DNA from 3 places in the Pelomonas nitida genome. Region 1 is predicted to be linked to each of the others. Evidence: predicted binding sites of a transcription regulator. Region 1 holds the regulator's gene; each other region holds the start of a gene.
What was found. The regulator FliA, encoded in region 1, starts transcription of late flagellar genes. The targets are predictions, from matches to a motif close to CTAAAGTTTNNNNNNNNNNNGCCGNTA.
Positions count from the first base shown of each region.

Region 2: ACG00X_RS09840 (heme utilization protein) is a predicted target of FliA. The motif match lies at 5,572-5,598, and genes of this name have one in related genera.
Region 3: flgM (flagellar biosynthesis anti-sigma factor FlgM) is a predicted target of FliA. The motif match lies at 7,135-7,161, and genes of this name have one in related genera.

Region 1 is NZ_JBIGIA010000005.1:19,448-29,137, forward strand. Features, by position in the region: gene ACG00X_RS07535 (GGDEF domain-containing protein) at 1-723, shown strand, start outside; gene ACG00X_RS07540 (methyl-accepting chemotaxis protein) at 856-2,202, opposite strand; gene ACG00X_RS07545 (RNA polymerase sigma factor FliA) at 2,249-2,962, opposite strand; gene ACG00X_RS07550 (flagellar biosynthesis protein) at 3,059-3,838, opposite strand; gene flhF (flagellar biosynthesis GTPase FlhF) at 3,990-5,645, opposite strand; gene flhA (flagellar biosynthesis protein FlhA) at 5,719-7,809, opposite strand; gene flhB (flagellar biosynthesis protein FlhB) at 7,937-9,112, opposite strand; gene ACG00X_RS07570 (protein phosphatase CheZ) at 9,274-9,690, opposite strand, start outside.
Region 2 is NZ_JBIGIA010000006.1:193,242-202,931, forward strand. Features, by position in the region: gene ACG00X_RS09840 (heme utilization protein) at 1-5,399, opposite strand, end outside; gene ACG00X_RS09845 (GntR family transcriptional regulator) at 5,777-6,436, opposite strand; gene scpA (methylmalonyl-CoA mutase) at 6,518-8,701, shown strand; gene meaB (methylmalonyl Co-A mutase-associated GTPase MeaB) at 8,698-9,666, shown strand; gene ACG00X_RS09860 (VOC family protein) at 9,663-9,690, shown strand, end outside.
Region 3 is NZ_JBIGIA010000019.1:8,382-18,071, reverse strand. Features, by position in the region: gene ACG00X_RS20330 (YoaK family protein) at 1-290, shown strand, start outside; gene ACG00X_RS20325 (DUF3460 family protein) at 320-520, shown strand; gene ACG00X_RS20320 (segregation and condensation protein A) at 627-1,469, shown strand; gene ACG00X_RS20315 (DUF808 domain-containing protein) at 1,711-2,616, opposite strand; gene ACG00X_RS20310 (MaoC family dehydratase) at 2,725-3,180, opposite strand; gene kefF (glutathione-regulated potassium-efflux system oxidoreductase KefF) at 3,232-3,882, shown strand; gene kefC (glutathione-regulated potassium-efflux system protein KefC) at 3,956-5,803, shown strand; gene ACG00X_RS20295 (DUF1841 family protein) at 5,888-6,319, shown strand; gene ACG00X_RS20290 (hypothetical protein) at 6,348-6,737, opposite strand; gene flgM (flagellar biosynthesis anti-sigma factor FlgM) at 6,742-7,074, opposite strand; gene flgA (flagellar basal body P-ring formation chaperone FlgA) at 7,213-7,911, opposite strand; gene flgB (flagellar basal body rod protein FlgB) at 8,057-8,470, shown strand; gene flgC (flagellar basal body rod protein FlgC) at 8,485-8,901, shown strand; gene ACG00X_RS20265 (flagellar hook assembly protein FlgD) at 8,918-9,565, shown strand; gene flgE (flagellar hook protein FlgE) at 9,628-9,690, shown strand, end outside.

The sequences.
Region 1 (9,690 bases):
CAGCACACCGACCGCTTCCAGAACAGCGTGGGCCGCTACGCCGACGCCATCGAACAGGCGGACTCCCTCGAGAGCCTGACCGGCACCGTGCGCGAGATGGTCGAGGAGAGCCGCAGCGTGCAGGGGCTGGTGGCCCAGACGCAGGCGCGGCTGACGCTGGAGCATGACCGCGCGACCGCGCTGACCCAGCGTGTCGACGAGCTGGAGGGCGAGCTGCGCCGACTGTCCAACGAGGTCCACACCGACCAGCTCACGCAAGTGGCCAACCGCCGCGGGCTGATTCAGGCGTTCGGCATCGAACAGGCCAGGGCCGAGCGCGAATCGACACGGGTCGCACTGGCGCTGCTGGACATCGACAACTTCAAGAAGCTCAACGACAGCCTCGGCCACCACGCCGGCGACATCGCGCTGAAGTCACTGGCCGAACGGGCGCAGGCCTCGCTGCGGCCCGGCGACATGGTCGCGCGCTACGGCGGCGAGGAGTTCGTGCTGATGCTGCCCGACACGCCGCTGGACGAAGCCCAGCAGGTGCTGGTGCGGCTGCAGCGGTCGCTGTCGTCTGCGCTGTTCAATCACGAGGGCAAGGATGTCTTCGTGACCTTCTCCGCCGGCGTCACGCTGTACCGCCCCGGCGAGACGCTGGAAGCCGCGCTGGACCGCGCTGACGTGGCCCTCTATGAGGCCAAGCACACCGGCAAGAACCGGGCGTGCATCGCCGAGTGACAGGCGGGCGGTAAGCGTGCCCGAAGGGCTGGCGAGGCGGGCCGCTGGCAAGGCGCGACGACGACGCGGGCTCGCGCCCGCTAGAAGGAGCAACGCCACCGGCGGGCCGAAGCGCCAGACCAGCGGGCGCGCTTAGAAGTTGAAGGCAAGGCGCAGGCCACCCCAATGGCGGCCATTCACGACGATGGGCGCGGCGGCCTCCTTCAGCAGCACGAAACGGCCGCCGCCCATGTCGCGGCGGTAGGTCTGCAGCAGGAAGGGGCGCTGGTTGCGCGCCGACGCCAGGCCGGTGCGGTCATTGAAGATACGGCGGTAGCGGCTGTTGGCCGTGTTCCAGACCGTGTCGCCCGGGCGCTGCGGCTGGCAGTACTTGCGGTTGTGCGTGGCGATGTAGCCGTTGCGATCGGCCGCGATGGCGAACACGATCTTGTCGCTGAAGCCCAGCATCTTCTCCTGCACCGCCGGAAACAGCCGGTCGGTCAGCGCGCAAAAGCGCGTCAGGTGCTGCGCGGGCAGCGTGCCCTCGATGGGGCGATAGTTCTCGTCGAACAGGTCCGCCTCGCTGATCTGGCCGTCACGCAGCGCGGCGGCCAGCAACTCGCCGATCTCGGCCGCAGCCGCCTGGGCCGCGCGGATGAAGGGCATGTCGTCGACCTCGACGCCGCTCTCGGCGATCTGCTCGACGAGTTCCTCGGACATGCGCAGGAAGCGGTCGCTGCCATCGAACGCCGCCTTCAGCCCATGAGTGGCCTGCAGCACCTCGCGCTCCAGCAGCTGGGCGCGCTCGTTGAGCAGCCCCATCTGCCGGCCACTCTCGGCGGCCGACGACGAGATGCGCTGCACATCGTCCTCGACTTCATGAAACGCCGCGTGGATCTGGCTGGGCTTGCCGGGCACCTCGATGAGCTCGACGCTGAAACGGTCGATGCGCTCCTGCAGGCTGGTCACGGCGCTGATGATGGCCTTGGACGAGGCCTCCACCTGGCCCGCGAGGTCCTTCACCGCCTCGGCCACGACAGCGAAGCCACGGCCGGCGTCACCGGCGTGCTTGGCCTCGACGGCGGCGTTGAACGCCACGAGGCGCGTCTGCAGGGAAATCCTCGTGATGTCGGCGGCCGCCTCGGAGACCTTGCCCAGCGTGGACGCAATGCCCACCACCTCGTTGCCGACGACGCCCAGTGCGCCGCGCGCCCTCTGCACGGCCGCAGAACTCTCGACCGTGGCCGCCGCGATAGCCGCCTGCGCCTGGCCGATGTCGCCCAGCTGCTGGGCCAGCGCCTGCATGGCCTGGCCCTGCGCCTGCACGACACGCTGCGTGTCCTCGAGCACGCCACGCACCTCGGCGGCATCGCGGCCCACGGTGGACAGCGAGCGCGACAGCCGCTTCACCACGTTCAGCGCCGCGTCATCGTCGTGACGCGTCGGCACCTCGCGGGCGTCCGATGGGGGCGAACCTGTGGCCTTGAACCATTTCACCATCGCGCTTGTCCCTCGTTCTTCTACGGCGGGACCGCACGCGAGGGCCTCACCAGTCGCGGAGCTTAACGCGCAACCTTGCGATCGACTGGCTGTGTAGCTGACAGACCCGGGACTCCGTGACCTTGAGCACGGCCGCGATCTCCTTGAGATTCATGTCGTGCTCGTAGTACATGCTCATCACGAACTGCTCACGCTCGGGCAGGTTCTTGATGGCGGCCACCAGTGCCTCGCGCATGCGGTGGTCCTGCAGCATCGCCACGGGGTTGCTGCTCTCGTCGGCCACGTGGCGGTCGAGATAGTCATCGTCGCCGTCGTCGCCGGACATGTCCTCCAGATACACGAGCTGAGTGCCCCGCACCTTGGAGAGCAGGTCTTGGTAGTCGGCCAGCGCCAGGCCCATCTCGGCGGCGATCTCGGCCTCGTTGGGCGCACGGCCCAGACGCTGCTCGACCTTGTGGACGGCTGCCTCGATCTCGCGCTGCTGGCGCCGCGTGCCGCGGCTCATCCAGTCGCCGCCCCGCAGTTCGTCGAGCATGGCGCCGCGGATGCGCTGCGTCGCGAAGGTCTCGAACTGAACGCCCTGCTCGGCATCGAAGCGTGACAGCGCGTCGGTCAGACCGATGAGGCCGACCTGGATGAGGTCGTCCACCTCCACATTGGCCGGCAGCTTGGCGATCATCTGGTGCGCCAGGCGTCGGACCAACGGGCTGTATTGCTTGATCAGCGTGTTGTTGTCGAGTCTGCCTTTGGGCGTGTACATGGTCAGCTCCGCACGGCCGCCCGAAGGGGCTGAAGCGCCCCCTCGGGGGGCAATGAACGCAGAGTACGTGGGGGCATCTGTCATCTCCGGCGGGAGTCAGTGCGCTGCAACAAACGGGCGGGCCACGGCACGTGCCGGGCGCAACGGTGTCACGTCGGACGCGGCATCTAGCGCGGCGCCGGGCGGCGCGGCGAGCAACAGCTCGCGGGCAAGGTGGCGCAGCTCCGGGCTGAGCGGCATGTGCTGCGAGTTGCGCGGGTCCAGGCAGGCCCAGTCGCGCAACACCGCGCCGAGGAAGCCGTCGGCGCAGGAGTGGAGCTGTTGCGCGATGCGGGTGGCCACGCGCAACTGTGGGTGGCAGGCCATCAACAGACTGTAGACCATCAGGCCCGCGCGCTGTGTGAGCCATTTCATGCCGGCGTAGGCCTCGGTGACGCTGGCCGGCTCGGCATCGGCCAGCAGCAGCGGGCGCACCTCGCGCTGCGCGACGACGCGCGCCAGCTCGGCGGCAGGCGCGTGCAGCAGGATGACGTCGGCCTCGGGCGCGGCGGCGGCCAGCGCATCCAGGAAGGCGGCGGCCGAGCCGTTGGCGTTGATGTGGCGCAGCGGCAGGCCGCGTGCCGCCAGGTAGGACACGCGCGGCGACAGGCGCTCGATGCAGTTGGACAGGTCCACATGCGCCAGCTCCGACGGCGCTGGCGACAGCTCGCCCGCGTCGACGACCAGCGTCTGCAGGTTGAGTTCGGCAAACGCCGCGCACAGGCCTTCGAGCAGCACGCCGGCACCCATCACGCGCGGGTTGCTGACGACAGGCACGAAGCGCGTCTTGGATGCCGCGAACAGGCGGCGCAGGCCGTGGGCTTGGTCTTGCATCATGTTTGCCCCTCGTCCAAGGAGTACCTTGACCGGTCCCCCGAGGGGACGGCGATGCTTGCGGCATCGAGCCGCAAGCACATCGCCAAGGCGGGCCGGCTTGGGAGCGACCCGGCGCTCGGCCCGCTCAACGAATTGCGTGTTGTCGTCGACATCAGTGGATCGCCCTCAGGCCCGCATCGGCCAGCGGAGCGCCGGCGAAAATCAGGTTGATGTCGGTGTTGTCCATGCGCCAGGCGCCCGCGGCGGGGCTCTTCAGCGCGCGATGCACCAGTGCCGTACCGGACAGGCGATGCCAGTCTTCCGGCACGCGCTGACCGTTGGCCACGCCCAGCACCTTGAGCCGGTGGCGGATCAGCGTGTCCAGGGCCGGCGCGAGCTTGACGGCTTCGTCGATCTTGCTGAGCACCACGCCCTCGCAGGCCGCGCCCTTCCACGCGTTGACGACGTCCTCGATGGTCTCGCCCTGCTGGGCGGCATTGATGACGAGCAGCTTCTTGATGCGGGGGTGAGCCAGCATCTCCAGCAGCTCCTGCGTGCGGCTGTCGCGCTGCGCCATGCCGGCGGTGTCGATCAGCACGAGCTTCTTGCTGGACAGCAGGTCCAGCAGGTCGTCCAGCGACGCGCGGTCGTGCGCGGTGTGGACCGGCACGCCGAGGATGCGGCCGTAGGCGCGCAGTTGCTCATGGGCGCCGATGCGGTAGGCGTCCAGCGTGATCAGGCCCAGCTGGCCGGCGCCGTACTTGGTGGCGAAGTGGGCGGCGAGCTTGGCAGTGGTGGTGGTCTTGCCGACGCCGGTGGAGCCGATCAGCGCGAACACGCCGCCGCGGTCCTCGATGGCCGGGGCGCCTTCGTCGGTCTGCAGGTTGCGCGACAGCACATGGGCCGCCCAGGCGGTCTCGTCGGCCGGGTCGGTGGGCGAACCGGCCTTGAAGTCGGACGGGCAGCTCTCGGCCAGCTTGCGCACCAGTGCGGGCGAGAAGCCCAGCTCCAGCAGCTTCTGCGTCAGGCGGGCCTGCACGGGCTGGCGCTGCAGCTTTTCCATGAAGGCCAGCGACGAGAAGCGCTCCTCGATGAGGCCGCGCATCTGACGCAGCTCGGCCGCCATGTCCATCTGGCTGCGCTGCACCTGCGTGGGCTGACCCGGCAGCGGCTGTGGCTCGGTGGTGCCGATGTCGCCCAGGTGCGGCACCTGGCGCGCCGGCGCAGCGGCCGTGGGGATGCGGATTTCGTCGCGCAGCACCGGCGGCATCGTCCGGGCGGGCGCCTGGGCGGCCGCAGGCGCGGCGGCGCGGCGGGGCGCCATCGCGGCGATGGCCTCGGCCGCGCGGCGCTCGCGCTGGGCGCGTGCGGCATCCAGCGACACGGCCGACGGCTCGCGAGGCTGCTGCGGTTGTGGCGGGGCCGCGCGAGCGGCAACCGGGTCGGGCTGGCCCGTCATCTCGGCCTGGCGGCGGCGCAGCACGCGCTCGCGCACATAGTCCTGGAAGCTCAGCGTGCTCATCGCCAGCTGCTCCACGTCGCCCTGCACTTCCGGCGCGCCGAAGCTCGGCTCGCGGCGCACGCGCTCGGCGAACGGGGCGCGGCCCTGCGGCTGCGCGGGCGCCTGCACCGGCGCGCGGGCCACGGTGCGCGGCGCGCTGGCGGCCATCTGCTCGATCTGGCCCATGCCTTCCGGCGCCATGGCCAGCACTTCCACGCCTTCGGGCACGTTCTTGTTGGACAGCACCACGGCGTCGGGACCAAAGGCCTGCTTGACGAGCGCGAGGGCCTCACGCGAGGTGCGGGCGGTGAATTTGCGGACGTTCATGGGGCCTCCTGCCGAGCCGCCTCGAACGAGGCCAGCGCCCGCTGAGGGCGGCTCGCGTTAATGCGCGTGGGGGTCATGCCGCACCTCCGATGATGGAGCCGATGCGGATGGTGTGGGTCTCGGGGATCTCGCTGTGGCCCAGCACCTTCAGGCGCGGCGCGGCGCGCTTGAGCAGCCGTGCCATGGGCGCGCGGATCAGGTCGGGCACCAGCAGCGCGGCCGGCACGCCGCGGTCTTCCTGCTTCTGCGCCGTCTCGGCGGCACTGCGGGCCAGCGTGTCGGCCACGCCGGGGTCCAGCGCGGCGCCATGGGGCGAATTCAGGGCCTGGGTGACGAGGCGCTCCAGCTCGGGCTCCAGCGCGATGACGTCCAGCTCCTTCACGCTGCCGTAGATCTGCTGCACGATGGCCGGCGCGATGTGGGTGCGGATGCGGCGCGACAGCTCCTGCGGGTCGGTCACGGCGGCGGCGTTCTCGGCCAGGCACTCCACGATGGAGCGCATGTCGCGCACATGCACGCCCTCTTCCAGCAGCAGTTGGAGGACGCGTTGCAGGGTGGCGATGCTGACCATTTTGGGAATCACGTCTTCGATGAGTTGAGGCGCCTGCTTGGTCAGGTGTTCCACCAGGGCCTGGGTCTCCACGCGGCCCAACAACTTGGCCGCGTGCACTTGCATCAAGTGTGAAAGGTGGGTGGCCACGACGGTCGAGCAATCAACGACCGTAAACCCGCTCATTTGGGCCATCTCCTTTTGCCGTTCCTCGATCCACACCGCCGGCAGGCCGAAGGCGGGGTCGGTGGTTTGCGTGCCGAGCAGCTTCTGCGTCGCGTGGCCGGGGTTGATGGCCAGCCACATGCCCGGGTAGGCCTCGGCCTCGCCGACGACGGCGCCACGCAGCGAGATGCGGTATTGGCTGGGCCGCAGCTCCAGGTTGTCGCGGATGTGTACCGGCGGCGGCAGGAAGCCCACCTCCTGCGCGAACTTGCGGCGCACGCCCTTGATGCGGCTCAGCAGGTCGCCCTCGCGGCTCTTGTCGACCAGCGTGATGAGCCGGTAGCCCACTTCCAGGCCCAGCGTGTCCACCGGCACCAGGTCTTCCCAGGTCGCTTCGCCCGACCCTTCGGCGGCCGGCGCGGCGGGCCTGATGGCCTCAGCCACCGCCGCCGCCTGCTCCTTGGTGCGCAGCCACCAGGCCAGGTAGCCCAGGCCGGCCGCGATCAGCAGGAAGACGACGTGCGGCATGCCCGGGATCAGCCCCAGCGCCCCGATGACGCCGGCGGTGATGGCAATGCTCTTGGCCGAGCCGAACACCTGCTTGCCGATCTGGCTGCCGATGTCCTTGTCCGTGCCCACGCGCGACACCACCATCGCTGCCGCCACCGAGATCAGCAGCGCCGGGATCTGCGCCACCAGCGCGTCGCCCACGGCCAGCAGGATGTAGCTGTTGGCGGCCTGCGCGGCCGACAGGCCGTGCTGCGCCACGCCGATGATGAAGCCGCCGACGATGTTGATGACCAGGATCAGCATGCCCGCCACGGCGTCGCCGCGCACGAACTTGCTGGCACCGTCCATGGAGCCGAAGAAGTCTGCCTCGTCGCCCAGCTCGGCGCGGCGGCGCTTGGCCTCGGCTTCGTTGATGAGGCCGGCGTTCAGGTCGGCGTCCACGGCCATCTGCTTGCCGGGCATCGCGTCCAGCGTGAAGCGCGCACCAACTTCCGCGATGCGCTCCGCGCCCTTGGTGACCACGATGAAGTTGATGACCACCAGGATGGCGAACACGATCAGACCGACGGCGAAGTTGCCGCCGATCAGGAAGTGACCAAAGGCCTCGATGACCTTGCCGGCCGCGCCGGTGCCGGTGTGCCCTTCCAGCAGCACGACGCGTGTGGAGGCCACGTTCAGCGACAGGCGCATCAAGGTGGTCAGCAGCAGCACGGTCGGGAAGGCCGCGAAGTCCAGCGGCCGGATCATGTTGGCCGCCACCATCGTCACCATCACCGCCATCGCGATGTTGAAGGTGAACAGCAGGTCCAGCGCGAACGGCGGCAGCGGCAGCACCATCATCGACAGCACCAGCAGCACGGCGGTCGGCGCCCCCAGCGCGGCAATGACGCCGGCGCGTGGGCCGAGCAGGGCTTGGAGTTTGCTGGTGAGGGCGTTCATGCGGAGATCGGGCAAGGCGAGGCCGGGGTCTGCCGCATTCTTCGCGGCCGGCCGCCAAACTTGAGGCGAATTAGCGGGGGGAATCCCCGCCTGTTCTCAGCTCACCTGGCCCGATCTTTCGCCCAGGCTATTCCGCAAAATCTTCGTCGGGCTCGGGCTGCCAGCCCGGCTTGTTGTGCGGGTCCAGCTCCGGCGGCACATGCGGCCGCGGCATGTCGGGGCGGGCCACATGGCGCGAGGCCAGCGCGGCGCGCAGCTGGTACACATAGGCCAGCACCTGAGCCACGGCGCTGAACAGCGCAGCGGGGATCTCGTGGTCCACCTTGGCATGCGCATACAGCGCCCGCGCCAGCACCGGCTGCTGCAGCACCGGCACCTTGCTGTCCTTGGCCAGGTCGCGGATCTTCATGGCCAGCAGGTCGGCACCCTTGGCCACCACCTTGGGCGCGGCCATCTTGCCTTCCTCGTACTTCAGCGCCACCGCGTAGTGGGTCGGGTTCATGACGACGAGGTCGGCCTGCGGCACGGCGGCCAGCATGCGGCGCTTGGCCATCTCGCGCATCTTGGCGCGAATCCTGGCCTTGACCTCGAGGTTGCCCTCCATCTCCTTCATTTCCTGCTTGACCTCTTCGCGGCTCATGCGCATGCGCCGCAGCCACAGCTGGCGCTGCAGCGGCACATCGATGGCGGCGAACACGGCCAGCGCGACACCCAGCAGCACCAGCCCGCCCATGAGCTGCTCGCCGGCATAGGCCAGCGCCGACGGCAGCGGCACCGACATGATGCTCACATAGGCCGACAGCCGGTTCTTCAGCACCATCACCCCGATGGCGCCCAGCACGAGGGCCAACAGCACCGCCTTCAGTGCCGTTCCCAAGCCCTGGCCCGAGAACAGGCGCTTGATACCCGGCAAGGGGTTCAGGTGCGTGAACTTCGGCGCCAGCGGCTTCATCGTCCAGTTCCAGCCGCCGCTGGCGATGTTGCTCGCGATGGCGGCCAGGATCAGCAGCGCCGCGATGGGCCCCATGACGGCGGCGAAGGCCAGCGTCATCTCGGCGATGCGCTCCCCCATGAAGCCGGGCCGCGCCAGCAAGCTGGCGTCGAAGTGCAGACCGCTCACGAGCATCTCGCGCAGCCGCTCCACGATGCGCGGGCCGCCCACCGCCAGCACCACACCACCGGCGGCCATCATCGCGAAGTGCGGCAGATCGCGCGAGCGCGGCAACTGCCCCTCGGCCCGAGATCGCTCGATCTTCTTGGGCGAGGCAGGTAGGTTGCGGTCTTGTGCGTCTTGATCGGCCATGGCGTGGGTGGCCTCTGGCGAGGCACTGGCCGCATTGTTCGCGGCCGCCCCGCCGCCCGGGGCGAGAAAAGCGGCGCGCCAAGCCCGCTATTCAGCAGCCTGCGGCTCGCTGAAAAGCAAAAGGCCGGCGCAAGGCCGGCCTGGTGCGAGGCAACGAGAGATCAGAAGCCGAGGCTGGCGAGCAGGTCGTCGACCTCGCCCTGGTTCGTGACGACGTCAGTGCGGCCTTCGGCGTTGACGACCGGGCCCTGCAGGATGGTCGGGTCGACCTTCTCGCGCTGCTCGGGCGGCACCACCTGCACCAGCAGCTTCACGAGGCTATCTTCCAGGTCGTTGGCGAGATTCACGACCTTGGCGACCACCTGGCCCGTGAGGTCGTGGAAGTCCTGCGCCAGCATGATGTCGGTCAGGTGGTTGTCGATGCTCTGCGTGCGCGTCTCGACGTCCTTGACGAAATTCATGACCATGCCGCTGGCCACGGCACGGACCGGGTCGGCCACGATGGCGGCGGCCAGATCCTTGGTGGCCTGGCTGATGCCGGCGTGCTCGGCCTTGGCCTGATCAACGGAGTTCAGCAC
Region 2 (9,690 bases), on a different contig from region 1:
AGCGTGCTGACCTGGGCGGTGGTCAGCGAGGCGACCTGGGTGGTGCTCAGCGCGCCGATCTGGGCGGAGTCCAGCGCGTTGAGCTGGTCGCTGGTGAGGGCGCGCAGCGTGGCGGTGGACAGGGCCTTGAGGTCGGCGGACTCGATGGCACCGATCTGGTCGGTGGTCAGGCCGGCCGCCTGCTTGGTGCCCAGCGCGGCGATCTGGGCGGAGGTCAGCGCGACGATGGCGTCGGTGGCCAGGGCGCCGACCTGGTCGGAGCCCAGTGCCTGGATCTGGTTGCTGGCCAGGGCCTGCACGTCGGCGGTTTCCATCGCGGCGACCTGGGTGGTGGTCAGCGAGGCGAGCTGGGCGGAGGTCAGCGAACGGATCTGGCCGCTGGTCAGCGCGTTGAAGTTGTCGGTGGACAGGGCGCTCAGCTGGTCGGTGGACAGCGAGGCGACCTGGGCGGTGGACAGCGCACCGACCTGGTCGGTGCCCAGCGCGTTGAGCTGGTCGCTGCCAAGGGCGCGCAGCTGGCCGGACGACAGCGCACGCAGTTGGCTGGAGTCGAGGGCGGCGAGGTCGTCGGTCGCGAGCGTGCTGACCTGGCCGGTCGTCAGCGAGGCCATCTGGCTGGACGACAGCGCGCGAACCTGGTCGGTGCCCAGCGCGTTGAGCTGGTCGCTCGTGAGGCTGCGCAGGGCCGTGGTGGACAGCGAGGACAGGTCGGCCGTTTCGATGGCGGCGACCTGTTCGGTCGTCAGGCCGGCGGCCTGCGTCGAGCCCAGTTGGCTGAGTTGCGTGGATGTCAGCGCGGCGATGCCATCGGTGCTCAGGGCGCCGACCTGGTCGGAGCCCAGCGCGCGCAGCTGCGTGCTGGACAGCGCTTGCACGTCGGCCGTTTCCATGGCGGCGATCTGCGCTGTGCCCAGCGAGGCGATCTGCACGGTGGTCAGCGCGCGGACCTGGGCGCTGTTGAGGGCGTTCAGATCATCGCTGGCCAGTGTGCTGACCTGTGCGGTCGTCAGCGAGGACACCTGCGTGGTCGACAACGCGCCGACCTGGTCGGACGTCAACGCGTTGAGCTGGTCGCTGGACAGCGAGCGCAGCGTGCTGGTGGACAGTGCCTTGATATCGCCGGATTCGATCGCGGCGATCTGGTCGGTCGTCAGGCCCGCGGCCTGCTTGGATGTCAGCCCGCCAATCTGGGCCGAGCTGAGGGCGGCGATCGCCTCCGACGAGAACGCGCCGGCCTGGTCGGAGCCCAGCGCCTGCAATTGCGTGGTCGTCAAGGCCTGGACGTCGGCCGTCTCCATGGCTGCCAGTTGGGCCGTCGACAGCGCGGCCATCTGGGCGGTGCCCAGCGAGCGGATCTGGCTGCTGGTGAAGGCGTTCAGGTCCTCGGTGGCCAGCGTGCTGACCTGGGCCGTGGACAGCGACGCGACCTGCGCACTGGTCAGCGCGCCGATCTGGTCGGAATTCAGGGCGTTGAGCTGGTCGCTGGACAGCGCGCGCAGCGTGCTGGTGGACAGGCCCTTGAGGTCGCCGGTCTCGATGGCGGCCATCTGGTCGGTCGTCAGGCCGCTCACCTGGGTGGAGTTCAGCCCGGCCAGCTGGCTGGACGTCAGTGCGGCGATGCCGGCCGTCGACAGGGCGCCGACCTGGTCGGAGCTGAGGGCGCGCAATTGCGCCGTGCTCAGTGCCTGCACGTCGGCCGTTTCCAGCGCGGCGAGCTGCGTGGTGCCGAGAGCGTGGAGCTGCGCGGTGGTGAGGGCGCGGAACTGGGCGGTGCCCAGGGCGTTCAGCGCGTCACTGCCCAGCGCGGCCATCTGGTCGGTGGTCAGCGCAGCGACCTGGACGGTCGTCAGCGCGGCCATCTGGTCGGAGGTGAACGCGTTGGTCTGCGTGGTGCCCAGCGCGCTCAGGCTGCTCGTGGCAACGGCCTTGATGTCGCTGGTCTCGATGGCGCCGATCTGTTCGGTCGTCAGGCCGGAAACCTGCTTGGTGCTGATGGCCCCCACCTGCGCGGAGCTGAGCGCGACGATGTTGTCGGTGGACAGGGCGCCCATCTGGTCGGAGCTCAGCGCGCGCACCTGGCTGGTGGTCAGCGCCTGCACGTCGGCGCTTTCCATGGCGGCGACCTGGGCGGTCGACAGGGCGCCAACCTGCGCGCTGTTCAGTGCGCGGACCTGCGCGCTGTTGAAGGCGTTGAGGTCGTCGGTGGACAGGGCGCCGACCTGGCCGGTGGTCAGCGAGGTGACCTGGGTGGTGGTCAGCGCGCCGATCTGGTCGGAGTTGAAGGCGTCGAACTGGTCGGTGCCCAGCGCGCGCAGCGCGGCGGTGGACAAGGCCTTGAGGTCACCCGTCTCGATGGCGACGATCTGGTCGGTCGTCAGGCCCACCACCTGGGTGGAGGTCAGCGCGGCGATGTGCGAAGAGGTCAGCGCGGCGATGCCGTCGGTGGCCAGCGCGCCGATCTGGCTTGAGTCGAGCGCGCGCAGTTGGTTCGTGGCCAGCGCCTGCACGTCGGCGCTTTCCATGGCCGCGATCTGGGCGGTCGACAGCACGGCCACCTGGGCGGTGCCGAGCGCGCGGATCTGTGCGCTGTTGAAGGCGTTGAGGTCGTCGGTCGACAGGGCGCTGACCTGGCCGGTCGTCAGGGCCGTGACCTGCGACGTGGTCAAGGCGCCGATCTGGTCGGAGTTGAAGGCATCGAACTGGTCGGTGCCCAGCGCGCGCAGCGCGGCGGTGGACAAGGCCTTGAGGTCACCCGTCTCGATGGCGACGATCTGGTCGGTCGTCAGGCCCACCACCTGGGTGGAGGTCAGCGCGGCGATGTGCGAAGAGGTCAGCGCGGCGATGCCGTCGGTGGCCAGCGCGCCGATCTGGCTCGAGTCCAGCGCGCGCAGTTGGTTCGTGGCCAAGGCCTGCACGTCGGCACTTTCCATGGCCGCGATCTGGGCCGTCGACAGGGCGGCCACCTGGGCCGTGCCGAGCGCGCGGATCTGTGCGCTGTTGAAAGCGTTGAGGTCGTCGGTCGACAGGGCGGCCACCTGGCCGGTCGTCAGCGAGGCGACCTGGGCCGTGGTCAGCGCGCCGATCTGGTCGGAGTTGAAGGCGTCGAACTGGTCGGTGCCCAGCGCGCGCAGCGCGGCCGTGGACAAGGCCTTGAGGTCGCCCGTCTCGATGGCGACGATCTGGTCGGTCGTCAAGCCCAGCACCTGGCGCGAGCTCAGCGCGCCGATCTGGCCGGAGCTCAGTGCGACGATGCTGTCGGTGGCCAGTGCGCCGATTTGCGCGGAGTTCAGCGCCTGCAGCTGACCCGAGGTCAGCGCCTGCACGTCATCGGACTGCATGGCGGCGAGCTGGTCGGTCGACAGGGCGGCGACTTGTGCGGTGCCCAGGGCGCGGATCTGCGCGCTGTTGAAGGCGTTGAGGTCGTCGGTCGACAGGGCGCCGACTTGAGCGGTGGTCAGCGACGTGACCTGGGTCGTGGTCAGCGCGCCGATCTGGTCGGAGTTGAAGGCGTCGAACTGGTCGGTGCCCAGTGCGCGCAGCGCGGCGGTGGACAAGGCCTTGACGTCGCCCGTCTCGATGGCGGCGATCTGCTCGGTCGTCAGGCCCAGCACCTGGCGCGAACTCAGCGCGCCGATCTGGCCGGAGCTCAGCGCGACGATGCTGTCGGTGGACAGCGCGCCGATCTGCGCGGAGTTCAGCGCCTGCAGCTGGTTGGTGGCCAGGGCCTGCACGTCATCCGTCTGCAGGCCAGCGAGCTGGTCGGTCGACAGCGCGGCCACCTGGGCCGTGCCGAGCGAGCGGATCTGTGCGCTGTTGAAAGCGTTGAGGTCGTCGGTGGACAGGGCGCCGACCTGAGCGGTGGTCAGCGACATGACCTGGGTGGTGGTCAGCGCGCCGATCTGGTCGGAGTTGAAGGCGTCGAACTGGTCGGTGCCCAGTGCGCGCAGCGCGGTGGTGGACAAGGCCTTGACGTCGCCCGTCTCGATGGCGGCGATCTGCTCGGTCGTCAGGCCCAGCACCTGGCGCGAGCTCAGCGCGCCGATCTGGCCGGAGCTCAGCGCGACGATGCTGTCGGTGGACAGCGCGCCGATCTGGGCGGAGTTCAGCGCCTGCAGCTGGCTGGTGGCCAGGGCCTGCACGTCATCCGTCTGCATGCCGGCCAGTTGGTCGGTCGACAGCGCCGCGACCTGGGCGGAGCCGAGGGCGCGGATCTGCGCGCTGTTGAAGGCGTTGAGGTCGTCGGTCGACAGGGCGCCGATCTGACCGGTGGTCAGCGAGGCCACCTGGCTGGTGGACAGCGCGGCCGCTTGCTCGGAGGTCAGTGCGGCGAATTGATCGGTCGACAGCGCGCGCACGGTGGCGGTGGACAGCGTGCGAAGCTGATCCGAGCCGATGGCGGCGATCTGATCGGTGTTCAGTCCCTTGATCTGGACCGAGTTCAGCACCGAGATCTGTGCCGTGCCCATGGCCTGGATCGCGTCACTGCTCAGGATGCCGAGCTGCGCGGAGTTCATCGCGCGCACCTGGTTGGCGGACAGCGCGGCGACGTCGGCGGTGTTCAGGCCGCCGATCTGGTCGGTCGTCAGCGCGCCGATCTGGGCCGTGCCGATGGCGCGAATCTGGTCGGTCGACAGTGCGGCGATGGAGTCGCTGTTGATCTGCAGGACTTGCCGGGTCGACAGGGCGCCGATCTGCTGCGTGCCCAGCGCGGCGACTTGTTCGGACGTCAGGGCGCCCACCTGGCTGGTGCCCAGCGCGCCGATGGCGGCGGTGGACAGCGCCTTGATGGCGTCGGTCGTGATGGCGCTCGCCTGATCCGAGGTGAGGGCGCCGGCCTGGCTGCTGCTCAGCGCGCCGACCTGCTGCGATTGCAAAGCGGCCACGGCTTCGGTGGACAGCGCGCCCACCTGCGAGGACGCCAGCGCCTTGATCTGATCCGACTTGAGTGCCTGGACGTCGTCGCTGACCAGGGTGCCGACGAGGCTGGTCGTCAGGGCGGCCAGTTGCTGGCTGGTGAGGGACTGGATCTGCTCGCTGCCCAGTGCATTCAGGTCGTCGGATTCGAGGTTGTGGACCTGGCTGGTGCTCAGCGAGCCGACCTGCCGCGTCGTCAGGGTGCCGAACTGGTCGGAGCCCAGCGCGTTCAGTTGTTCGGTGTTGAGCGTGCGAATCGCTGCGGTGCTCAAGGCCTGCAGGTCGGATGTCTCGATCGCGGCGATGTTGGTCGTCGTGAAATATGACACTGCCCGCGTGGTGAGCGAGGAGAACTGAAGGCTGGTGAGCGCCTGGAACTGTTCCGTCGAGAAGGCCGCCCAGTCTTCGCTGGTGAGGCGTGCGAGGGTCGCCGTCGAGAGCCCGGCGATTTGTTCGGTGGTCAGGTTCGTGATCAGTGATGCCATCTTCAGCTCCCTCGGCGATGAGCGTTGCGCCCAATGGCGCCAGGTATTTCGGTTGCCCGGTCAGCCTGTGTGCGGTGTCCGAAAGTCCCTGGGCGGGGCGTTCGGTCTGCACAGAGGCGTTCCGGGGCGACGGTGGTCGTGGCTGGTCGCAACTCGGCCATCACAGTTCGGTTTTCGGTAACAGAGTGCTGAACTTGAGCGCTCTGAAAGCCATCAATTCCGAAACTCGTGACATCGTTGCGGCCCTTCTCAGATGTCACGGGTTTGCACCTCAGAAATCCTAGGGCAACACTTGGGATGGACGTTGCCCTAAAAGCGGGTAAAGCAGGCTTCAGTTCACGTTTTTGCCCGCCGTGGCGGGCGATTGGCGAGGGCCGTCAGGCCAGCGGCGTGTCGGGCGCCGTCGCGGCGGCCAGGCCGTTGTGAAAATGTTCACGAAGCAGCCGGGCGCTTGCCGCGCCGTCCCGACGCAGCAAGGCATCGGTCAGCGCGTCGTGCTCTTTGAGCGACTCCTGGATGCGCCCTTGCTTGAACAGCGAATGGTGCCGGTTGAGCTTCATCACGCGGCGCAGGTCGGTCACGATCTGCTGGCGCCAACGGTTGCCTTCGATTTCGAGCAGCCGCAGGTGAAAGCGCTCGTTGGCCGCGAAGAAGGCATCGCGCAGCCCCACCTGCTGCGCAAGCTCCGCGTGCAGGGCGCCGAGTTCCTGCAGCTGCGCGTCGGTGGCGTTTGCGGCCACCTGCGCCGCCGCATCGCTTTCCAGCAGCGCGAGCAACTGGTAGGCCTCGCGCACGTCGCGCTCCGACATCTCGGTGACATAGGCGCCGCGGCGCAGCTTCATCGTGACCAGCCCCTCGGCGGCCAGCACCTTCAGCGCCTCGCGCAGCGGCGTGCGGCTGATGCCGAAGTCCGCGCACAGCTTGAGCTCGTCGATCCAGCTGCCGGGCTCCAGCTCGCGGGCAAAGATGCGCTCGCGCAGCCGCTCGGCCACCTCTTGATAGAGGGCGCGATGCGGGAGCGGGAGCGGGGCCGTCATGGCGCGCAGTTTAGGTCAATCTGAATTCATAATTATGAATAACGACAGGGCTATGATGCCTGCACAGTCAAGGAGAGTTCGATGTCGGACGCCAGCCACGCCGGGAGCGCCCCGGAGTTCAAGACCGCCACGCTGGACCAGTGGACCAAGGCCGCAGCGCGGTCGGCGCCGGGTGGCGATGTCGCCGCGCTGAATTGGGTCACGCCGGAAGGGCTGACCGTCAAGCCGCTCTACACGGCGGCCGACACCGCCGGCCTGCCGCATGCCGACACGCTGCCCGGCTTCGAGCCCTTCGTACGCGGCCCGCAGGCCACCATGTATGCCGCGCGCCCCTGGACGATCCGCCAGTACGCCGGCTTCTCCACCGCCGAGGAAAGCAACGCCTTCTACAGAAAGGCGCTCGCTGCCGGCGGGCAGGGCGTGTCCGTCGCCTTCGACCTGGCCACCCACCGCGGCTACGACAGCGATCATCCGCGCGTGACCGGCGACGTCGGCAAGGCCGGCGTGGCCATCGACTCCGTGGAAGACATGAAGATCCTGTTCGACGGCATCCCGCTGGACAAGGTCTCGGTATCGATGACGATGAATGGCGCCGTGCTGCCGGTGCTGGCGGGCTATGTGGTGGCCGCGGAAGAGCAGGGTGTGGGTCAGGATCAGCTGGCCGGGACCATCCAGAACGACATCCTCAAGGAGTTCATGGTCCGCAACACCTATATCTACCCGCCCGCGCCGAGCATGCGGATCATCGGCGACATCATCGAGTACACGGCGCGCCACTGCCCCAAGTTCAACTCGATCAGCATCTCCGGCTATCACATGCAGGAGGCGGGCGCCAACCAGGCGCTGGAGCTGGCCTTCACGCTGGCCGACGGCAAGGAATATGTGAAGACGGCCATGGCCAAGGGGCTGGCGGTGGACGACTTCGCGCCGCGCCTGTCGTTCTTCTGGGCGATCGGCATGAACTTCTATCTGGAGATCGCCAAGATGCGCGCCGCCCGGCTGCTGTGGTGCCGCATCATGAAGGGCTTCGGCGCCACCTCGCCCAAGAGCCTGATGCTGCGCACGCACTGCCAGACCTCAGGCTGGAGCCTGACCGAGCAGGACCCCTACAACAACGTCGTGCGCACGACCATCGAGGCCATGGCGGCCGTGTTCGGCGGCACGCAGAGCCTGCACACCAACTCGCTGGACGAAGCCATCGCGCTGCCCACCGAGTTCAGCGCCCGCATCGCGCGCAACACGCAGCTCATCATCCAGGAAGAGACCCACATCACCAGCGTCATCGACCCCTGGGCCGGCAGCTACATGATGGAGAAGCTGACCCAGGACATGGCCGACAAGGCCTGGGCGCTGATCGAGGAGGTGGACGCCATGGGTGGCATGACCAAGGCGGTGGACACGGGCTGGGCCAAGCTCAAGATCGAGGCCAGCGCGGCCGAGAAGCAGGCCCGCATCGACTCCGGCGCCGACGTCATCGTGGGCGTCAACAAATACAAGCTCGCCAAGGAAGACCCGATCGAGATCCTGGATGTCGACAACGTCAAGGTGCGCGACGCGCAGATCGAGCGGCTGAAGCGAATCAAGGCCACGCGTGACACGGCGGCCGTGCAGGGCGCGCTGGCCGCGTTGACGCGGGCGGCCGAGAACGGCGAGGGCAATCTGCTGGACCTCAGCATCCAGGCCATGCGCCTGCGCGCGACCGTGGGCGAGGTCAGCGACGCGCTGGAAGCCGTGTTCGGCCGCCACCGCGCCGACACGCACAAGGTCAGCGGCGTCTACGCGGCCGCCTACGACTCGGCCGAGGGCTGGGCCAGGCTGCAGGGCGAGATCGCCGCCTTTGGCGAGGAGCACGGCCGCCGCCCGCGCGTGATGATCGCCAAGCTCGGCCAGGACGGCCACGACCGCGGCGCCAAGGTGGTCGCCACGGCCTTCGCTGACCTCGGCTTCGACGTCGACATCGGCCCGCTGTTCCAGACCCCCGAAGAATGCGCCCGCCAGGCCATCGAGAACGACGTGCACGCCGTGGGCGTCTCGACGCTCGCCGCCGGCCACAAGACGCTGGTGCCGGCCATCATCGACGAGCTCAGGAAGCAGGGCGCCGACGACATCATCGTGTTCGTCGGCGGCGTCGTTCCCGCGCAGGACTACGACTTCCTCTACGCCGCCGGCGTCAAGGGCGTCTACGGGCCGGGCACGCCCATTCCGGTCAGCGCCAAGAGCGTGCTGGAGGCCATCAGGACGCAGCTTTCCGGAGTGGCCGCTTGAGCCTGGCGGAGCGGCTCCGGTCCGGCGAGCGCCGCGCGCTGGCCAAGGCCATCACGCTGATCGAGTCCACGCGGGCCGACCACCGCGAGCAGGCGGACGCGCTGCTGACGGCGCTGATGCCGGCCACCGGCCATGCGCTGCGGCTGGGCATCTCGGGGGTGCCGGGTGTGGGCAAGAGCACGTTCATCGAAGCCTTCGGCCTGCTGCTGCTCTCGCGTGGCCACCGCGTCGCGGTGCTGACCATCGATCCGTCCAGCACCTTGTCGGGCGGCGCCATCCTGGGCGACAAGACGCGCATGGAAAAGCTCTCCATGGACACGCGCGCCTTCATCCGCCCCAGCCCCAGCAGCGGCACGCTGGGCGGCGTGGCCGAGAAGACGCGCGAGGCCATGCTGCTGTGCGAGGCGGCCGGCTACGACATCGTCATCGTCGAGACGGTGGGCGTGGGCCAGAGCGAGACGGCGGTGGCCGGCATGACCGACCTGTATCTGCTGCTGCAGCTGCCCAATGCCGGCGATGATCTGCAAGCCATCAAGAAAGGCGTCATGGAACTGGCCGATCTCGTTGTCATCAACAAGGCAGACCTGGACCCCGGGGCGGCGATGCGTGCCCAGGCCCAGATCACGTCTGCATTGCGGCTGCTGCCGGCTCACGCGGCCAGCGTGCCGCGCGTGCTGCAGGTGAGCGCCCTGCGCGCCGATGGCATCGAGGCGCTGTGGGCCGCGCTGGGCACGCTGCGCAGCGACCGCCAGGCCAGCGGTGCCTGGCAGCACAAGCGCCGCGAGCAGTCGCTGGCGTGGCTGTGGGAACGCATCCAGGCCGGGCTGCGGCAGGCCTTCATGGGCGCGCCCGGCATGGCGCAACAGCTGGCGGCCGCCACGGCCGAGGTGCGCGATGGGCGCACGCCGGCTTCCACGGCAGCCCGCCAGTTGCTGGCGGCCTTCCAGCTGCGGAGCAATTCATGATCACTGGCCTGAACCACATCAACC
Region 3 (9,690 bases), on a different contig from region 1:
GCCTGCAGAACGCGCTGATCACCAAGGTCTCGCGCGCCGAGATCCGCACGACCCACGTGACGGGCATCGTGACCGACCTCGGCATCGAGATCGGCCGGGCGCTCTACGGCCTGGACGCCAACGCGGCCCGGCTGCGGCTGCTGGGCGGCCTGTTGCTGGCCTTCGCCATCGGCGGCCTCGTGGGCGCCTGGGCCTTCAAGACCGTGGGCTATACCGCGACGCTGCCGCTGGCGGGCATTCTGGCCCTCCTCGGTGCGGTCCCGGCGCTGGACGACCTGCGCGCCCGATAAAATCCCACGCTTAGATTGCGAGACCCGCCATGCCCCTGTTCTGGAAGCCCTACAAGTCCGAAGCCACCCAATTCATCGAGCAGCTCAAGGCCCAGCGCCCCACGCTGGAAGCCGAACAGCGTGCCGGCCGCGCGCTGCTGTGGGACCGTGAACAGGATCGCACGGCCCAGGCCGGCTTCGATGAAGCCCGCGTGCCGCAGCAGCCTTACGTCTACCAGACGAAGGCTTGACAGCCTGCCCCCTCACCGGCGTCGCCGGCCCCCTCAACGGGGCGCCGCCAGTGGCCTGGCCAAGCCACTTCCACGGCAGCCGCTGAGCCGCTGACCCGAGCTGCCGATGAGCACGGTCGCCACGGACGACAACAGCGAGCTTTCGCCGGATCTGCCCGAAGCGGTGGATGCCGTGGCCGTCGCTCGCCTGTACGGCGAGCCGCTGTTCCAGATGCCGCTGGACCTCTACATCCCGCCGGATGCGCTGGAGGTCTTCCTGGAAGCCTTCCAGGGCCCGCTGGACCTGCTGCTGTACCTGATCCGCAAGCAGAACTTCAACATCCTCGACATCCCGCTGGCCGACGTGACGCGCCAGTACCTGAGCTACGTCGACCAGATCCGCCGGCACAACCTCGAGCTGGCCAGCGAATACCTCTTGATGGCGGCCATGCTCATCGAGATCAAGTCGCGCATGCTGTTGCCGCCCAAGAAGACCGAGGACGGCAAGGAGGCCGAGGACCCGCGCGCCGAGCTCGTGCGGCGGCTGCTGGAGTACGAGCAGATGAAGCTGGCCGCCGCGCGGCTGGACCGCCTGCCCCAGCTGGGCCGCGATTTCCTGCGCGCCCAGGTGCACATCGAGCAGTCGCTGACGCCCGTGTTCCCCGACGTCAACACCGCCGACCTGCGCGACGCCTGGCTGGACATCCTCAAACGCGCCAAGCTCAACCAGCACCACAAGATCAGCCGCGAGCAGCTGTCGGTGCGCGAGCACATGAGCATCGTGCTGCGCCGGCTGCAGGGCCAGCGCTTCGTCGAGTTCGAGAACCTCTTCGACGTGACCCGCGGCCAGGCCGTGCTGGTCGTCACCTTCATCGCGATGCTGGAGCTGGCGCGCGAGCGCCTGCTGGAGATCACGCAGGCGGAGGCGTTCGCGCCGATTTACGTGCGGCTGGCGTACACGCCGGCCTGAGCCTAGAAACGGCAGTTGGGCGCGCCTGAGGGGCTGGCGAGGCGGGCGGCAGGCAAGGCGCGCCGACGCAGCGGGCTCGTGCCCGCCAGGAGAAGCAACGCAGCCAGACGCCCGAAGCGCCAGCCCAGCAGGTGCGCAGCGCTGCTCACCGACATGGTGACCGGCCCGTCAGTACTCAACTCGCTGACTCCACGAAAGTTTCCAGCCATAGCAAGCGGCCAACTGCCGTTTCTAGGCTAAATCACTTCCCGCGCAGCTTCTGCACGGCCATCACGCCGGCCAGCACCAGCGCACCCGCCACCACACCCGCCAGCGCGTTCGCGCCGTTCTCGATGACGGCCGACACAGCCCAGGCCTGGCCCTCCGCCAGATGTGCGATGGCGTGATGCAGCGGCGCAATGCCGTGCACGAGGATGCCGCCGCCGACGAGGAACATCGCCGCCGTGCCCAACACGGTCAGCAGCTTCATCAACTTCGGCGCTGCGGCGAGCAGGAAGCGGCCGAACGACTGCGCCACCGCACCGCCCTTGCGCGACAACCACAAGCCCGCGTCGTCCATCTTCACGATGCCGGCCACGAAACCGTAGACGCCCAGCGTCATCGCGATGGACACCGCCACCAGCACGGCCAGCTGGTTCGTCAGCGAGGTGCCCGCCACCGTGCCCAGCGCGATGACGATGATCTCGGCGGACAGGATGAAGTCGGTGCGGATGGCGCCCTTGACCTTGTCTTGTTCATAGGTGGCCATGTCCACCTGCGGGTCGGCGATGGCCTTGACCAGTTCCTCGCGATGGGCCTCGTCCTCCTCGGCGCTGTGCAGGAACTTGTGGGCCAGCTTCTCGAAGCCCTCGAAGCACAGGTAGGCGCCGCCCACCATCAGCAGCGGCGTGATGGCCCAGGGCGCCAGCGCCGAGATGGCCAGCGCCGCCGGCACCAGGATGGCCTTGTTGATCAGCGAGCCCTTGGCCACGGCCCACACCACCGGCAACTCGCGGTCGGCGTTCACGCCGCTGACCTGCTGCGCATTCAGCGCCAGGTCGTCACCCAGCACGCCGGCGGTCTTCTTGGCGGCGACCTTGGTCATCGTCGCCACGTCGTCCAGGATGGTGGCGATATCGTCGAGAAGAACTAGCAGGCTGGAGGCCATGGCAAGGGGCAAGCGATCGTTGGAACGGCCGCGATACTAGCTGGCTATTCGTACCTTGCTCCCGCCACGTGGTGGCCGCGTTCGGCGGCAGCCCCTCGGACGCGGGGTTCAACGGTAGTGACGTGCCAGGGCCTCGGCCACGCAAACCGGCTTGGCCCGCCCCTCGGCTTCCACCGCCACTTCCACGGTCAACTGCACTGCGCCATCGGCCACGTCGTCCATGGCCAGCAGCCGAAAACCCGCGCGCAGCCGGCTGCCCACCGGCACCGGTGCCGTGAAGCGCACCTTGTTCAGCCCGTAGTTGACGACCATGCGCGTCTCGTTGACCGAGAAGCCGGTCTCGAAGAAGTACGGAATCAGCGACAACGTCAGGAAGCCGTGCGCGATGGGCCCGCCGAACGGCCCGGCCTGCGCGAGCGCGGGGTCGCAGTGAATCCACTGCCGATCCTCGGTGGCGTCGGCAAAGGCGTTGACACGGGGCTGATCGACCGTGATCCAGTCGCTGTGACCCAGCGGCTGGCCGATCAGGGGCCGCAGGTCGGCCAGGGTGTTGAAGAGGCGCATCAGGGGTGACGAGGACAAAGCGGTCGTGCGGGGAAGTTACCCTAGTCGCCCATGCCTGACAGTACCGCCCGCGACATCCTCGTCCTCGCCGCCCATCCCGACCTGGGCCGCTCCCACATCACCCGCACGCTGCTGGACACGCTGCGCGCCTCGCCGGTGGCCGACCGGGTGGTGCTGCGCGACCTCTACCGGCTCTACCCGGACTTCCACATCCACGTCGACGCCGAGCAGCAGGCCCTGCTGGCCGCGCGGCTGGTCGTCATGGTGCATCCCATCTACTGGTACAGCATGCCCGCGCTGCAAAAGCTGTGGCTGGACGAGGTGGCCCACCTCGGCTGGGCCTACGGCCCCGGCGGCACGGCGCTGCACGGCAAGGACTTCTGGCTGGTCAGCTCCACCGGCGGCGGCGCCGAGGCCTATGCGCCGGGCGGCCACAACCACCACCCCATCGGCGACTTCCTGCTGCCCTACCGGCAAACCGCCCACACCTGCGGCATGAACTGGCTGCCCCCGCAGATCCTGCACGCCGCGCATCGGGTGACGCCCGCCGAGGCCCAGGCCCATGCGGACCTGTTCGTCAAGCGCCTGTCGCACTACCCCGCGTGGTGCCACCCCCTCGCCGAGCCCGGCGCGGGTGACGAAGCCCGCGTGGCCCTGGACGAACGGCCAGCGCTGTTCTCCCCACTGGAGGGTGCAGCATGAGCGCCGCACCACGCCGCCCCAGGCAAGTTCCCGCCCGCCTCACGGGCCAGGCCGCAGGCCGCAGGGGGCAGCCATGAATCACGGCAACTGGCTTCAACTGCCCCTGGTGTTCCTGGCCGCGGCGGTGCTCGCCGTGCCGCTGGCGCGCTGGGCCCGGCTGGGCGCCATCCTGGGCTACCTGGTCGCCGGCGTGCTGATCGGGCCGGCCGTGCTGGGCCTGGTGCCCGACTCCGACGCCATTCCCGAGGTGGCCGAACTCGGCGTCGTGCTGATGCTCTTCCTCGTCGGCCTGGAACTGGAGCCCAAGCGGCTGTGGGCCATGCGCCGGCCCATCTTCGGCTGGGGCAGCGTGCAGCTGCTGGGCTGCGCGGCGGTGCTGACGGGCGTCGGCATCGCGCTGGGCTTCCCCTGGCGGCTGTCGGTCGTCGTCAGCCTGGGGCTGGCGATGTCATCTACCGCCGTGGCGCTGGCGGTGCTGGCCGAGCGCAACCTCGGCCGCACGACGGCGGGCGAGAGCATCCTGTCCGTCGCGCTGCTGCAGGACATCGCCGCCATCCCCGTGCTGGCCCTCGTGCCCGTGCTGGCGCTCAGCGGCAGCCATGCTGACGGTGACGGCCGCACCTGGCTGGCCGCCGGCAAGGCCCTCGGGGCCATCGTCGTCATCGTGTTCGGCGGGCGGCTGCTGCTGCGGCCGGCGCTGCGCTGGATCGCCCAGAGCAAGACGCCCGAGATCTTCACCGCCGCCGCCCTGCTGCTGGTGCTCGGTACGGCCGCGCTGATGCAGGCCGTAGGGCTGTCGATGGCGCTGGGCGCCTTCCTGGCCGGCGTGCTGCTGGCCGAGAGCGAGTACCGACGCGAGCTCGAAACCGACCTGGAGCCGTTCAAGGGCCTGCTGCTGGGGCTGTTCTTCATCGCCGTCGGCATGGGGCTGGACCTGCGCTCGGTGGCCCGCCAGCCGGGTCTGGTGCTGGCGGTGCTGGCCGCGCTGCTGGTGTGCAAGATCTTCGTGCTGGCGCTGATGGCCAAGGCGATGAAGATCCCGCTGGTGGAGCGGCCCGCCTTCGTCATCCTGCTGGCCCAGGGCGGCGAGTTCGGCTTCGTCGTGTTCCAGCTCGCCCAGGGCGAGGGCATGATCAGCGCGGCGCAGAACTCGGCGCTGGTGGCGTCCGTCGCGCTGTCGCTGGCGCTCACGCCGCTGCTGCTGACCGGCGGCGACCGGTTGATGTCGCAGAAGCTCGCACGCATCGGCGCGAAGAAGAAGCGCGACGAAGCGCCGCCGCCACCGGCACCCATCATCATTGCCGGCAGCGGCCGCTACGGCCAGGTGGTAGGCCGCCTGCTGCGCGCCAACGGCATCGAAGCCACCGTGCTGGACCAGGATGCCGAGTCCATCGAGGGTCTGCGCAAGTTCGGCTGGACCGTGCACTACGGCGACGCCACGCGGCTGGACCTGCTCAAGAGCGCCGGCGCCGAAACCGCGCGCGTGCTGGTCATCGCCATCGACGACATCGGCCAGAGCCTGGAGATCGCCGAGCTGGCGCGCGAGCACTTTCCGCAGCTCACCGTCGTTGCCCGCGCGCGCAACGTGCAGCACTACTACCAGCTGCACGAGGCCGGCGTGCGCCACATCGAGCGCGAGACCTTCGACTCCGCCCTCATGAGCGCCCGCAGCGTGCTGGAGCTGACCGGCATGGAACCGCACGCCGCGCGCCGCCAGGCCATGCGCTTTCGCCGCCACAACATCGAGGTGCTGAACCGCATGGTGCCGCTGCAGGGCGACGAGAACGCACTCATCGCGGCCGCCAAGCTGGGTCGCCAGCAGTTCGAGCAACTGATGGCCGCCGAGCGCGAGGCCGACGAGACGCGGCGGCGGGCCCAGCGCGTCGGCTGGGACGGCCATGCCGCCGAACCCGACGCCTGAACCAGCCCACGATCCCCGGACCTCCCCTCGCCGGGGATGCCCCCTGGCCGTGGCCGATGCCGCCGCTGCGCGGACAATCCGCCCATGTTCGCCCCCTCCCAGCTCGAAGTCCGGCGCTTTTTCTGCGCCACCTACCGCAAATGGCGTGACGGCGCGCCGCTGATCCCGATGGAGGCCATCGCGGCGGACTGGATCGCCGAACACCCCGAGTACCACGCCGAGCTGGCCGACGAGGCCGGCGCGCTGGAGAAGGTCTACACGGTCGAGGAAGGCCGCACCAACCCCTTCCTGCACCTGTCCATGCACCTGACGATCACGGAGCAGCACGCCATCGACCAGCCCTCCGGCATCCGCCAGGCCGTCGACCTGCTGGCCGCCAAGCGCAACTCGCGCCACGAGGCGCACCACGCCGCGATGGAGGCGCTGGGCGAGATGATCTGGGCGTCGCAGCGCAGCGGCCTGCCGCCCGACGGTCACGCCTACCTCGACGCGGTACGAAAAAAAGCCACCTCGTGAGGTGGCTGGTTCTGGCGGGCGGTGCGGCTCAGGCCGTGTAGCTGCCGCCGCCCAGGCTGCGCCGCTCCGCCTTGCCGCCGGCACCGTACAGGCCGGTCGGCTCGCTGGGGATCAGCACGTCCAGCGCGCGGTCCAGCGACGCGTTGCCGCGGGCCAGGCTTTCGCGCTGCGCGGCCAGCAGGCCGCCGGCGCGCACGAGGCGGCTGCGCAGCGCGGCCGGCACACCGCCACTGCGGGCGGCTTCGCTGAAGCTCTGCACCGCCCGGGCCAGGTGCTGGTGCAGCTCAGCAGCATGCTGCTCGATGGCGCCGGCGTCGCGGCGCGCAAGCGCATCGCCCAGCTGGTTCAGCGTGGCCTCGACGGCCAGCAGGGGCGCTTCCAGCTCGGCGCTGAGAGAAGGAGACGAGACGGTGGTCATGGGATCAGTGCTTGTTGCCGCGGGCGCTCACCAATTCTTGCGCATTCGCGACCAATTTGTCAGCGATGGCATTGGCGTTGACCGTGAACTTGCCCTCGGAGATGGCCTTGGCGATGCGGTCGACCTTGGCGGCGTCGAAGCTGCCGTCGTCGGACCCGGCCGCGCTGGCGGCCATCTTGGCGGCACTGGAGATGGCGACTTGGGCGCTGGGCGCGGGAGTGGCCGCAGCCGAACGCGCGGCGTCGGTCGTGGCCGTGGCGTCCGCCTTGCGGGCGGCCGGCCGCTGCTCGGCCTTCACCGTGCTGGCGGTGCCTTCTGGGCTGTTACCGATCTTCATGAGCTTCTCCAGGGTGCGGGGCGGGCCCCGCTGGGGCATTGCAGGGGGAGTTTCCTCTTCTATCGGCCCCGGGCCCAGAAACTTGAACGGGAATTGGCCGGATTTTCGACCCAGTTCCGCCGATTCGTGGTGCTTTGCTCACAAAGCCACCTCCACCCGCCGCTCACCGACGGCGCGGCCGCTGACGACGCGACCGCTCTCGAAGCGCACGCGAACGTCCTGGCCTTCGATGCCCGCGCCCATGGCCTGGGCCTCCGATGACACCGCAAACCCGTCGCCGACGGCGCTGACCTGCACGGTCTCGCCGGCGGCGAACCATTGGCGCGACTTCAGCGCCGGGGCACGCAGCGCCTCCGCCGCGCCCACGGGGCGCGCCAGCGTGCGGCCAATCAATTGCCCGGCGTCGGTGAACACGGCGCCCGGCTCGGCTGCGATGTCGATATCGGCCATCGCCAATTGTTCTTGAGTGAGGTTCACGCCGGCCGGCAGCGGCCCGCTGGCGACGACGACGCGCCCGAAGACGGCCACCCGCACCGGCAGCGTGACGTTCCAGCGCGCCGTGCCGGCGGTGCAGCGCAGGCCGATGCGGCTGCGCCCCCAGACGGCCACGCCCGGCGGCAGGTAGGGCTGGATCTGCGCGCAGGGCGCCAGGCGCAGCCGGCTGTCGAGCTGGCCGATCTCGACGGCGACCCGCGTGCCGGGCGGCGCGGTGGCGCGCGCGGCGGCCTCGGCGAGCTGGCGCACGCGCTCGATGAGCGCCGGCTCCAGCACCGTCTGGGCGCAGGCCTGCGCGCCCACCAGGGCCAGGCCGATCAGAAATGCGGTTCGACGCAACATGGCTGGCACTTTAGGGAGGGGCTGCCGCGCACGAGGTCGGAATTGACCGGCTTTGACCGCGCTAATCCCGCTCATGTTTTCGGGGGCGGTTCAGACAATTCGTGCAAGAAGCCATTCCGGCCGCGCCCCTCGAAAGAGGCTCCAGATGTTGAACCGACTCACCGACTCGCTGAACTTCCAGACCCAGGCGCTCACGCTGCGGGCGGAGCGCCAGCGCCTGCTCGCCAGCAACATCGCCAACGCCGACACGCCGGGCTACCAGGCCCGCGAGATCAACTTCGCCCAGGCCCTGCGCGAAGCCACCGGCGAAGTGCCCACCGCCGGCAGCATGGCGACGACGCAGCGCGGCCACATCGCGCCGCTGGCCGGTGCGCGCGGCGAGAGCGGCAAGGAATACGCGCTGCAGTCGCAGACCAGCCTGGACAGCAACGGCGTGGACATGGACCGCGAACGCGCCAGCTTTGCGGACAACTCGGTGAAGTACGAGGCCACGCTGCGCTTCATCAACGGCGCCGTGCGCACGACGCTGGACTCGATGAAGTCGCACACCCAGGGCTGACGGAGGGCTGAACCATGTCGATGTTCCAGATCTTCAACGTCTCCGGCAGCGCCGTCAGCGCGCAGAGCCAGCGACTCAACGTGGTGGCCAGCAACCTGGCCAACGCCGACACCGTGGCCGGCCCGGACGGCCAGGCCTACAAGGCGCGCCAGGTGGTGTTCCAGACGGCGCTGATGGGCGCGGGCAACGACAGCGGCAACGCCGGCGTGCGCGTGACCACCATCACCGAAGACCAGACGCCCGGCCGCCGCGTGCACGACCCCAAGCATCCGCAGGCCGATGCCGATGGCTATGTGACCTACTCCAACGTGAACCCGGTGGAAGAGATGGTCAACATGATCTCGGCGTCGCGCTCCTACCAGAACAACATCGAAGTCATGGGCACGGCCAAGAGCCTGCTGCTCAAGACCCTGCAACTGGGTCAATCCTGACCGCTGAAGGCAAGCCATGGACCTCTCCGCACTCAACGGCACCAGCAGCTCCACGTCGGGCAGCACCATGTCGACCAAGAACGCCGCCGACACGCAGGACCGATTCCTGAAGCTGCTCGTCGCGCAGATGAACAACCAGGACCCGCTCAACCCGATGGACAACGCGCAGGTGACGAGCCAGATGGCCCAGATCCAGCAGGTCACGTCGCTGTCGACGCTGGACACCAGCATCAAGAGCCTGGGCACGCAGCTGGGCCAGATGCAGGCGCTGCAGTCGATCTCGCTGGTCGGCCGCGAGGTCAGCGTGCCGAGCGACAAGCTCCAGGTCGTGGAGGGCGTGGCCGAGGGCAGCTACGAGCTCGACGGCGCGGCGCAGGCCGTGAAGCTCGAGGTCCTGAACGGCTCCGGCACCGTCATCGACACGCAGCAGCTCGGCGCCCAGGGCTCGGGCCGCCAGACCTTCAGCTGGAATGCCGGCACCAAGGCCGCGGAAGGCAGCGAGGTCAAGTACCGCATCACCGCCACCAACGGCACCGCCACCGTCGCCTCGACGACCTATGCCTTCGACAAGGTCGACGCCGTCTACAGCGAGGGCGGCAGCCTGAAGCTGAACCTCGCCCGACTGGGCCCGGTGGACTACACGAGCGTCTCCGCCGTCAACTGACCTGGCGACTCTCCCGCCGTCCATCGAACGCTCACCCGCACGACAACCGCAAGGATTCCCCCATGGCATTCCAGCAAGGCCTCTCCGGACTCGCCGCTTCTTCCAAGAACCTCGACGTCATCGGC